DNA from 2 places in the Streptomyces sp. QH1-20 genome. Region 1 is predicted to be linked to the other one. Evidence: riboswitches for the same ligand, from Rfam matches in the RefSeq annotation. Region 1 holds a riboswitch; the other holds the start of a gene.
What was found. A riboswitch is a leader RNA that binds a small molecule or an ion and turns the genes downstream of it on or off. The one in region 1 is predicted to bind glycine.
Positions count from the first base shown of each region.

Region 2: linked by a shared signal. The riboswitch ahead of gcvP (aminomethyl-transferring glycine dehydrogenase) and the one ahead of gcvT (glycine cleavage system aminomethyltransferase GcvT) in region 1 are both predicted to bind glycine.

Region 1 is NZ_CP166299.1:5,572,257-5,576,931, forward strand. Features, by position in the region: gene gcvH (glycine cleavage system protein GcvH) at 37-411, opposite strand; gene gcvT (glycine cleavage system aminomethyltransferase GcvT) at 489-1,604, opposite strand; glycine riboswitch at 1,781-1,877, opposite strand; gene AB8O64_RS25420 (AAA family ATPase) at 2,030-2,710, shown strand; gene AB8O64_RS25425 (hypothetical protein) at 2,739-3,269, opposite strand; gene AB8O64_RS25430 (enhanced serine sensitivity protein SseB C-terminal domain-containing protein) at 3,646-4,464, shown strand; gene AB8O64_RS25435 (enhanced serine sensitivity protein SseB C-terminal domain-containing protein) at 4,609-4,675, shown strand, end outside.
Region 2 is NZ_CP166299.1:1,416,110-1,420,784, reverse strand. Features, by position in the region: gene AB8O64_RS06340 (DNA polymerase IV) at 1-1,502, shown strand, start outside; gene AB8O64_RS06335 (PRC-barrel domain-containing protein) at 1,472-1,849, opposite strand; glycine riboswitch at 2,020-2,127, shown strand; gene gcvP (aminomethyl-transferring glycine dehydrogenase) at 2,318-4,675, shown strand, end outside.

The DNA.
Region 1 (4,675 bases):
AGTTCTTCCTGGGTGGGGCGGAGGCGGGGTACGGGCTCAGCCGGCGAAGGCGGTGTACTCGTCGGCGGACATCAGGTCCGCCGGCTCGTCCGTGATCTTCACCTTGAACAGCCAGCCGCCCTCGAAGGGGGCGGAGTTCACCAGCGCGGGGTCGTCCACGACGTCCTGGTTGGCCGCGACGACCTCGCCGGTCACCGGGGAGTACAGGTCGCTGACCGACTTGGTCGACTCCAGCTCGCCACAGGACTCACCGGCGGTGACGGTGTCGCCGACCTCGGGGAGCTGGGCGAAGACGACATCGCCGAGGGCATTGGCCGCGAACTCGGTGATCCCGACCGTCGCCACACCGTCCTCGACGGCCGACAGCCACTCGTGCTCCTTGCTGTAACGCAGCTGCTGGGGGTTGCTCATGGCTTGATTCTCCTGGATGCGCGTTGATGCTCTTGCAACGGGTCTTGACAGGTGGGACGAGAGTTGATCGAGAAGGGTCAGCGCTGACGCTTGTAGAACGGCAGGGCGACGACCTCGTACGGCTCGTGGGTGCCGCGGATGTCCACAGCTACACCCTTGGTGCCCGGCTCGGCGTGCGCCGCGTCGACGTACGCGATGGCGATCGGCTTCGCGAGCGTGGGGGAGGGGGCGCCGGAGGTGACCTCGCCGACGACCTGGCCGTCGGCGACGACCTGGAACCCGGCGCGCGGCACCCGGCGGCCCTCGGCGATCAGGCCGACCAGCTTGCGGGGCGCCTTCGCCGCGGCGCGCTCGGCGGCGGCGGTGAGGGCCTCGCGGCCGACGAAGTCGCCCTCCTTGTCGAACTTCACGACCCGGCCCAGGCCCGCGTCGAAGGGCGTCGTGGCGGTGGTCAGCTCGTGCCCGTACAGCGGCATGCCGGCCTCCAGGCGCAGCGTGTCGCGGCAGGAGAGACCGCACGGCACCAGACCGGCGTCCGCGCCCGCGTCGGTGAGCGCCTGCCACAGCCGCTCGGCGTCGGCCGGGGCGACGAACAGCTCGAAGCCGTCCTCGCCGGTGTAACCCGTACGGGCGATCAGCGCGGGAACGCCCGCCACCGTGCCCGGCAGGCCCGCGTAGTACTTGAGGCCGTCGAGGTCGGCGTCGGTGAGCGACTTCAGGATGCCGGGGGACTCGGGGCCCTGGATCGCGAGCAGCGCGTAGTTCTCGCGGTCGTCGCGGACGGCCGTCTCGAAGCCCGCGGCGCGCTCGGTCAGCGCGTCCAGCACGACCTGCGCGTTCGAGGCGTTGGCGACGACCATGAACTCCTCGTCGGCCAGGCGGTAGACGATCAGGTCGTCCAGGATGCCGCCCGCGGCGTCACAGATCATGGTGTACCGGGCCCGGCCGACGGCCAGTGCGGACAGATTGCCGACGAGCGCGAAGTCCAGCGCCCGGCCCGCCTGCGGACCGGTGAGGGTGATCTCGCCCATGTGCGACAGGTCGAAGAGACCGGCACGGGTCCGAACGGCGACGTGCTCGTCGCGCTCGCTCCCGTAACGCAGGGGCATGTCCCACCCCGCGAAGTCGGTCATCGTCGCGCCGAGCGCGCGGTGGAGCGCGTCGAGGGCGGTGCGGCGGGGGGCTTCGGTCATGGTTCAGGCTCCCAGGCGTGGTCGCGAGACTCGCGGAAGGCTCGCGAAAGAGGGGTCACGGCCTCCCCATCTGTCATCGGAACCTGAGAGGTTCACCGAGAGCCTCGAAACGAGCGAGTCCCCGGCTTGCACCTTGGGTGGAGGTCGCCCGGGGGCGCCTCGCTTTTCAGATCTGCCTCACCCGCGCGGTACGGGGCCTGAGAGATTCAAGGGAGGAACTTGCTCCTTCGGCGCCCAGCACACATAGTGCTGGGACTCTCCCGCGCGGATTCGAGCGGCCGGTATGCAGTTGGCGCGCACATCATTGCACGTACAGGCGTGCGACGGACGGCCCGAGACCCCCTGAATTGGATTACCTTTTCTTTACGTTCGATGGGTAGGGGGTTCAGGGGCCGGACAGGGGAGGCCAGAGGAGGGGGACCACGGTGCGGGCGCGGGGTACGGACGCGAGAGGGGCGGGATCCGTGCCGCCTGGGCCACAGCAGGCACAGGGGGCAGGGCGGGACGTGGGGCCGACGGGTGTGCGCGATCTCCGCGGGGGTGCGGCCCCCGCGGTCCTGCGTTATCCGGCCGGAGATCTGCTCGTCGTCTCCGGGCTGCCCGGAAGCGGCAAGTCGACATTGATCCGACGGTCCGTGGCCGCCCTCGACAGCCGGGACGCGGTGGTCTGGTGCGTCGACTCACAGGACGCCCGGGACCGTCTGGAGCGCCGCACCCCGTCCTGGCTGCCCTACGGGGTCTACCGCCCGCTCGTGCGGATCGCCCACTACGCCGGACTGCGCCGGGCCCTGCGTTCGGACGCGAGCGCGGTCGTGCACGACTGCGGGCAGCGCGGCTGGGTCCGCCGCTGGCTCGTCCGGGACGCGCGGCGGCGCGGCAGCTCGGTCCATCTGCTGGTGCTGGCCGTGGACCCGGCCACCGCCCTCGCCGGTCAGGCGGCGCGCGGCCGCACCGTCTCCGCGTACGCCTTCGGGCGGCACCGCCGGGCGATGGCGCGGCTGGTCGCGGACACCGCCGCCGGGCGGCTGCCGGACGGGTGCGTGTCCGCGACGCTGCTCGACCGCGCCGCCGCCCGGGCGCTCGAGGGCATCGTCTTCGACGGCTGACGGCCGGGCGCACCGGGCCGGACAGGCCCTAGACGCCGGGAACCGGCAGCGGCAGCGCGCCGGTAGCGAGCTTCGGCACCGCCGTGAGAAGGGCCTGCAGATCCGCGACGACCTTGGTGATGCCCGCCGTCACCTTCGGCAGGTCGACGGCCACCACGGCCGCGAGCAGATCGGTGAGGTCCTTGGTCAGCTTCGCGAGGGCGTCCTGGATGTCCTTGACGGCGTCCGCCGGCAGTCCGCCGGGCGCGGCCGCTCTGGCCTTCACGGACTTCAGCAGCTTGTCGGCCGAGGCCTGGTACCGCTGGCGCAGATCGGCGAGCACGGCCTTGTTCGGCGTCTTGGACTGCGCCTCGGTCGCGATCTTGGCGGCCAGCGAGAGCAGCTCGCCCAGATTGGCCACGGTCTCCAGCTGCTGTGCCGTGGCCGCCTTCGGGTCCGGGGCCGCGGCCGTGAGGGCCGGTGCCGGTGCGGCGGCGAGGGCGGGACCGGCGGCACCCACGACGAGGGAGCCGCAGGCGACGACGGCTATGGCGGTGGAGACGAGCTTGTTGACGCGCATGCGGGGTGTGTCCCTTCAGTTCGGTGAGGCTGCCGGGGAGCTGTCCGCTCACCGTGTGCCGGGCCGGTAGCCGTGCGCAACTCATCACCTACCGTGAGTGGTGGCCGTGGTGCGTCCGCTCCACCCCTTTGACCTGCGCCTTCATGGGCCGCCCAGGAGTCGCCGCCTCCTGCCCGCGCTGCCCGCCGAAAGAGTGCGCGCGACCGCACCGCGGAGGCTCGCGCCCTATATCGGTACGGACGTCGCCACCCGCGCCGAACGCCCGGATCGGCACCGAATTCGGCGGCCGACGAGAGCGGCGGGGCCCGGAGCCGCTAGGGTTCGGATGCGGCTTTGTCGATACGGTGGTTGGACGGCGTTGGGCGAGTTGGACGAGATGAGCATCCCCGAGCAGTACGGCTGGACCCCCGCTCAGGGCAGTGTCCTCAATGACGGTCCCCAGGGCGGCGGCCCCGGTCTCCCGCAGGGGTGGCCCGCCAATGAACTCGAAGCGGTGCTCGCCGGCTCCCTCGGCGACCCCGGCGCCGGCCCCGCGATCGTCGAGGCCCTCGGCCGCAGCCATCTGTGGATACCGCTGCCGAACGGCGGTGGCCCGGACAGCCCGGACCTCGATCTCCCCACGCTCGAACTCGACGGCGCGGCGTTCGTCCCCGTGTTCAGCTCCGAGGCACAGTTCCGGAGCGTCGCCGGCGACCTGATGTCCTTCACCGTGGCGCCCGCCGTGGAATTCGCCCGCGGGCTGCCCCCGCAGGTGGGCATCGTGGTCAACCCCGAGGGCGCGGTCGGCGTTCCGCTGCCGCCCGCCGCGGTGGCCGCCCTGTGCCGGGCCGGGCGCAGCGCCCTGGACGGCGACGCCACCGGCGGCCGGGTCAGGCTCTTCGAGCCCGACTGGCAGGACGAGCCCACCGCCTTCCTCGCCGCTGCCGGGCTGGAATTCGCGGCCGCCGCCGTCGTGAGGACCGCGCGCCGCACCCTGGCGAGTGTCGAGGGCGGCGCCCCGGCGCTGTTCGTCGGCGTCGAGCTGGACCTGCCCGACCCCGGGAGCCGCACCGCCGCCCTGGACGCCCTCGGCCGGGCGCTGGGCACCGTGCCGGTGCCCTGGCCCGTACAGCTGGTCTTCCTCGACGTCGCACAGGACCCCGTCGGCGACTGGCTGCGGGAGAGGGTCCGCCCGTTCTACGACCGTGACCTGTGACTCCTCCCGTGCCCGCCGCCGCGGGCTCGTAAGCTGGTTGGATGACGACAGGGGGCGCGCAGTCACGCCCCCCTGCGGTGGAGAGACGGCCGAGAGAAGAGGCGGACCCAGGTGAGCGCGGGCGCGGAGAGCGGCGTGGAGCAGATGCTGCGCCAAGTGGCGCCCGGCAGGTACGACGCCTATGAGGCGCTGCTGCACGCCCTCGCCGAGG
Region 2 (4,675 bases), 4.2 Mb from region 1:
TCTACGCCGCGGCGGAGCAGGCGGCCAAGCCCAGCCTGCGCGGGAAGCCCGTGGTGGTCGGCGGGATCGGCGCCCGGGGCGTCGTGGCCACCGCGTCCTACGAGGCACGGGCCTTTGGTGTGCATTCCGCGATGGCGACCGCCCAGGCGCGACGGCTGTGCCCCAATGCCGCCTATCTGGCTCCCCGCTTCACGCTCTACCGCGAGGTGAGCGAGGTGGTCATGGGATTGCTCGGGGAGCTGTCCCCGCTGGTGGAGCCGCTGAGCCTGGACGAGGCGTTCGTGGATCTGGAGGCCGGCGGCGTCGAGCCCTCCTCGGCGGTCGTGCGGGCGGTGGGGGAGCGGCTGCGACGGGACATCCGACAGGCCACGGGGCTCAGCGGGTCGGTGGGGCTCGCCGGCTCCAAGATGCTCGCGAAGATCGCCTCCGAGCAGGCCAAGCCCGACGGTCTCGTCGTCATCGAGCCGGGCACCGAGCTGGAGCTGTTGGCCCCGATGTCGGTGCGGGCCATTCCCGGCGTCGGACCGGCCACGGCCGAGACGCTGCGACGGGCCGGGCTCACGACGGTGGGCGATACGGCCGAGGCGGGTGAGGCGGAGCTGGTGCGGCTGCTGGGCAAGGCACACGGCGCGGGGCTGTACGCCCTGGCGACCGCCCGCGACACCCGCCCCGTGGTGGCCGAGCGGGACGCCAAGTCGGTGTCCGTGGAGGACACCTTCGAGGAGGATCTCACCGACCGCACGCGCGTGGAGCTGGAGCTGGCGCGGCTCGCCGACCGCTGTGTGCAGCGGCTGCGGGCGGCGGGACGGTCCGGGCGCACCGTTGTGATCAAGGTGCGGAGCTACGACTTCTCGACGCTGACGCGCTCGGAGACGCTGCGCGGGCCGACGGACGACCTCGGGGTGGTGCGCGAGGCCGTGCGGCGGCTGCTGGACGGCGTGGACACCACGGCGGGAGTGCGGTTGCTGGGGGTCGGCGTCACCGGGCTCGCCGACTACACCCAGGAGGACCTCTTCGCCCAGGCGGCAGCTACGGCCGAGGCCGCCGCTGTCGCGGAAAGACCACCGACCGCCGAGGCGGAGGGGGAGCCGGCCCCACAGGAGGCGGCCGGGCGACGGCCGCGGCGCTGGGTGCCCGGGCTGGACATCCGGCACACCGAGTACGGGGCCGGCTGGATCCAGGGCAGCGGGGTCGGCCGGGTCACTGTGCGCTTCGAGCAACCGTGGTCCGCACCCGGCCGGGTGCGGACGTTCGCTGTGGACGACCCCGCGCTCGAGCCGGGGGAGCCGCTGCCGCTGATCAGAGCCGCGTGGGAGCAGCGGGCGGAGTCGCCGGAGCCAAGGGACCCGGCTGCGCCGTCGGAGTCGGCTGCGCCTGATCCTGAGCCGTCCGAGCCGTCCGAGCCGTCCGAGCCGTCCGAGCCGTCCGAGCCGTCCGAGTCGGACGTCGGGCCCGGGGCCCGGGCTGACGGTCAGCCGCTGGCCGGTGGTGTGTCCGGCTGAGCGCCGGGCCGAGGGGCGGTCCCGGCATCCGGCGGGGGGAGGTCGAGCCCGTAGTGGTGGTAGAGCTGCAGTTCCTGTTCGGGGGACAGGTGGCGGCCGACCCCGAAGTCCGGGGCGTCCTTGATGAGCTCCCGGTCATAGGGGATGCGCAGGGCGTCGTCCTCGACCCGGCTCGGTTCCAGCGGCACGAACGCGTCCCGGCTGAACAGCCCGGTGCGCACCGCCGCCCACTCCGGTTCCCCGGTCGCGTCGTCGAGGTACACCTCGTCCACGGTGCCGATCTTCGCGCCATTGCGGTCGAACGCCTTGCGGCCGATGAGACTCCGCGGATCGATATCGGTCTGCACGGTTCCTCCCGTGGTCGCGCCTGCCCTCCGGAACTCCAGCGACCTCCGAGGCCCCCGGGAAAGCACAGAGAAGCACAGAGAAGCCCTGAGGACCACGAAAAGGCACAAAGCGGGAACCGGCCACTCGAGGGATCCGCTTGGACCCGCGCTGGTAGGCTGACAGTGGCTGCAGACCCCACGCGGGAGAGTCCTCCGAGATCCTTTGACGGGTTCGACGGGGGCGCCGAAGGAGCAAATCCTCCCCGGAATCTCTCAGGCACACGTACCGCGCGGACGAGGTCACTCTGGAAAGCAGGGCGGGCCGGGTCGGGTACAGCGCGACGAAGCCCCTCCTCACCGACGGTGAAAGCCGGACCGCCCCGTGCGGCCCGGTGAAGCTCTCAGGTTGAGATGACAGAGGGGGAGGCCGTCCGGGTACCCGCGCCGTGGTACCCCTCGCAGGTCGCAACGACCAGGAGGCCTCCGCAGATGACAGCCCACCGCATCTCCCTTTCCGACCTGGAGCGTGGCACGCCGTTCGAGCACCGCCACGTGGGGCCCGACAGCGCGGCCCAGGCGAAGATGCTCGCCCAGGTAGGGTTCGGCTCGCTCGACGAGCTCACCGCCGCCGCCGTACCGGCCGTGATCAAGAGCACCGAGGCGCTCCGGCTGCCCGACGCCCGCAGCGAGGCCGAGGTCCTCGCCGAGCTGCGCACGCTCGCGGACCGCAACGAGGTCCTCGCCCCGATGATCGGGCTCGGATACCACGGCACCTTCACCCCGCCGGTGATCCTGCGCAACGTCATGGAGAACCCCGCCTGGTACACGGCGTACACGCCCTACCAGCCGGAGATCTCCCAGGGCCGGCTGGAGGCGCTCCTCAACTTCCAGACCGTCGTCGCCGATCTGACCGGGCTGCCCACCTCCGGCGCCTCCCTGCTCGACGAGGGCACCGCCGCGGCCGAGGCCATGTCGCTGTCCCGGCGCGTGGGCAAGGTCAAGGACGGCGTCTTCCTCATCGACGCCGACGCGCTGCCGCAGACCGTCGCGGTGATACGCACCCGCGCCGAACCGACCGGCGTCGAGGTCGTCGTCGCCGACCTCTCCCAGGGCATCCCCGACGACATCGCCGAGCGCGGCGTCTTCGGTGTCCTCCTGCAGTACCCCGGCGCCTCCGGTGCCGTGCGCGACCCGCGCCCGGTCATCGAGCGGGCCCACGAGCTGGGCGCGATCGTCACCGTCGCCGCCGATCTGCTCGCGCTGACCCTGCTCACCTCGCCCGGCGAGCTGGGCGCGGACATCGCGGTCGGCACCACCCAGCGCTTCGGCGTGCCCATGGGCTTCGGCGGTCCGCACGCCGGGTTCATGGCCGTGCGCGAGAAGTTCGCCCGCAGCCTCCCCGGCCGTCTCGTCGGCGTCTCCGTGGACGCGGACGGCAACAAGGCCTACCGCCTGGCCCTCCAGACCCGCGAGCAGCACATCCGCCGCGAGAAGGCCACCAGCAACATCTGTACCGCGCAGGTCCTGCTCGCCGTCATGGCCGGGATGTACGCGGTCTACCACGGCCCGGACGGCCTCGCCGGCATCGCGCGGCGTACGCACCGCTACGCCACGCTGCTCGCCGAGGGCCTGCGCGCCGGCGGCGTCGAGGTCGTGCACGGCGCGTACTTCGACACCCTCACCGCGCGGGTGCCCGGCCGGGCGGCCGAGGTCGTCGCCGCCGCCCGCGAGCGGGGCGTCAACCTGCGCCTGGTCGACGCCGACCAGGTCGGCATCGCCTGCGACGAGACCACCACGCGTGTCCAGGTCGCGTCGGTGTGGTCCGCCTTCGAGGTGGACGCCGACATCGAGGCGCTCGACGCCCAGGTCGCCGAGGCGCTCCCCGAGGGGCTGCTGCGCACCGACGAATACCTCACCCACCCGGTCTTCCACCAGCACCGTTCCGAGACCGCGATGCTGCGCTACCTGCGCCGGCTCGCCGACCGGGACTACGCCCTGGACCGCGGCATGATCCCGCTCGGCTCGTGCACCATGAAGCTCAACGCGACCACCGAGATGGAGCCGGTCACCTGGCCCGAGTTCGGTGCGCTGCACCCCTTCGCGCCGGTCGAGCAGGCGGGTGGCTATCTCACGCTCATCACCGAGCTCGAGGAGCGGCTCGCGGAGGTCACCGGCTACGACAAGGTGTCCATCCAGCCGAACGCGGGCTCGCAGGGTGAGCTCGCGGGTCTGCTGGCGGTGCGGGCGTACCACCGTGCCAACGGCGACGAGGGGCGCACCGTCTGCCTGATCCCGTCCTCCGCCCACGGCACCAACGCCGCGAGCGCCGTGATGGCCGGCATGAAGGTCGTCGTCGTCAAGACCGCCGACGACGGCGAGGTCGACGTCGAGGACCTGCGCGCCAAGATCGGGCAGTACCGCGACGAGCTGTCCGTGCTGATGATCACCTACCCGTCCACGCACGGTGTCTTCGAGGAGCACGTCGCCGACATCTGCGCGGAGGTCCACGCGGCGGGCGGCCAGGTGTACGTCGACGGCGCGAACCTCAACGCCCTGGTCGGCGTGGCCAAGCCGGGCGAGTTCGGCGGCGACGTCTCGCACCTGAACCTGCACAAGACCTTCTGCATCCCGCACGGCGGCGGTGGCCCGGGCGTCGGTCCGGTCGCCGTCCGCGCCCACCTCGCCCCCTACCTGCCCAACCACCCGCTGCAGCCCACCGCGGGCCCGGCGACCGGCGTCGGACCGATCTCGGCGGCCCCCTGGGGCTCCGCCGGCATCCTGCCGATCTCCTGGGCGTACGTCCGGCTGATGGGCGGCGAGGGCCTCAAGCGCGCCACGCAGGTCGCG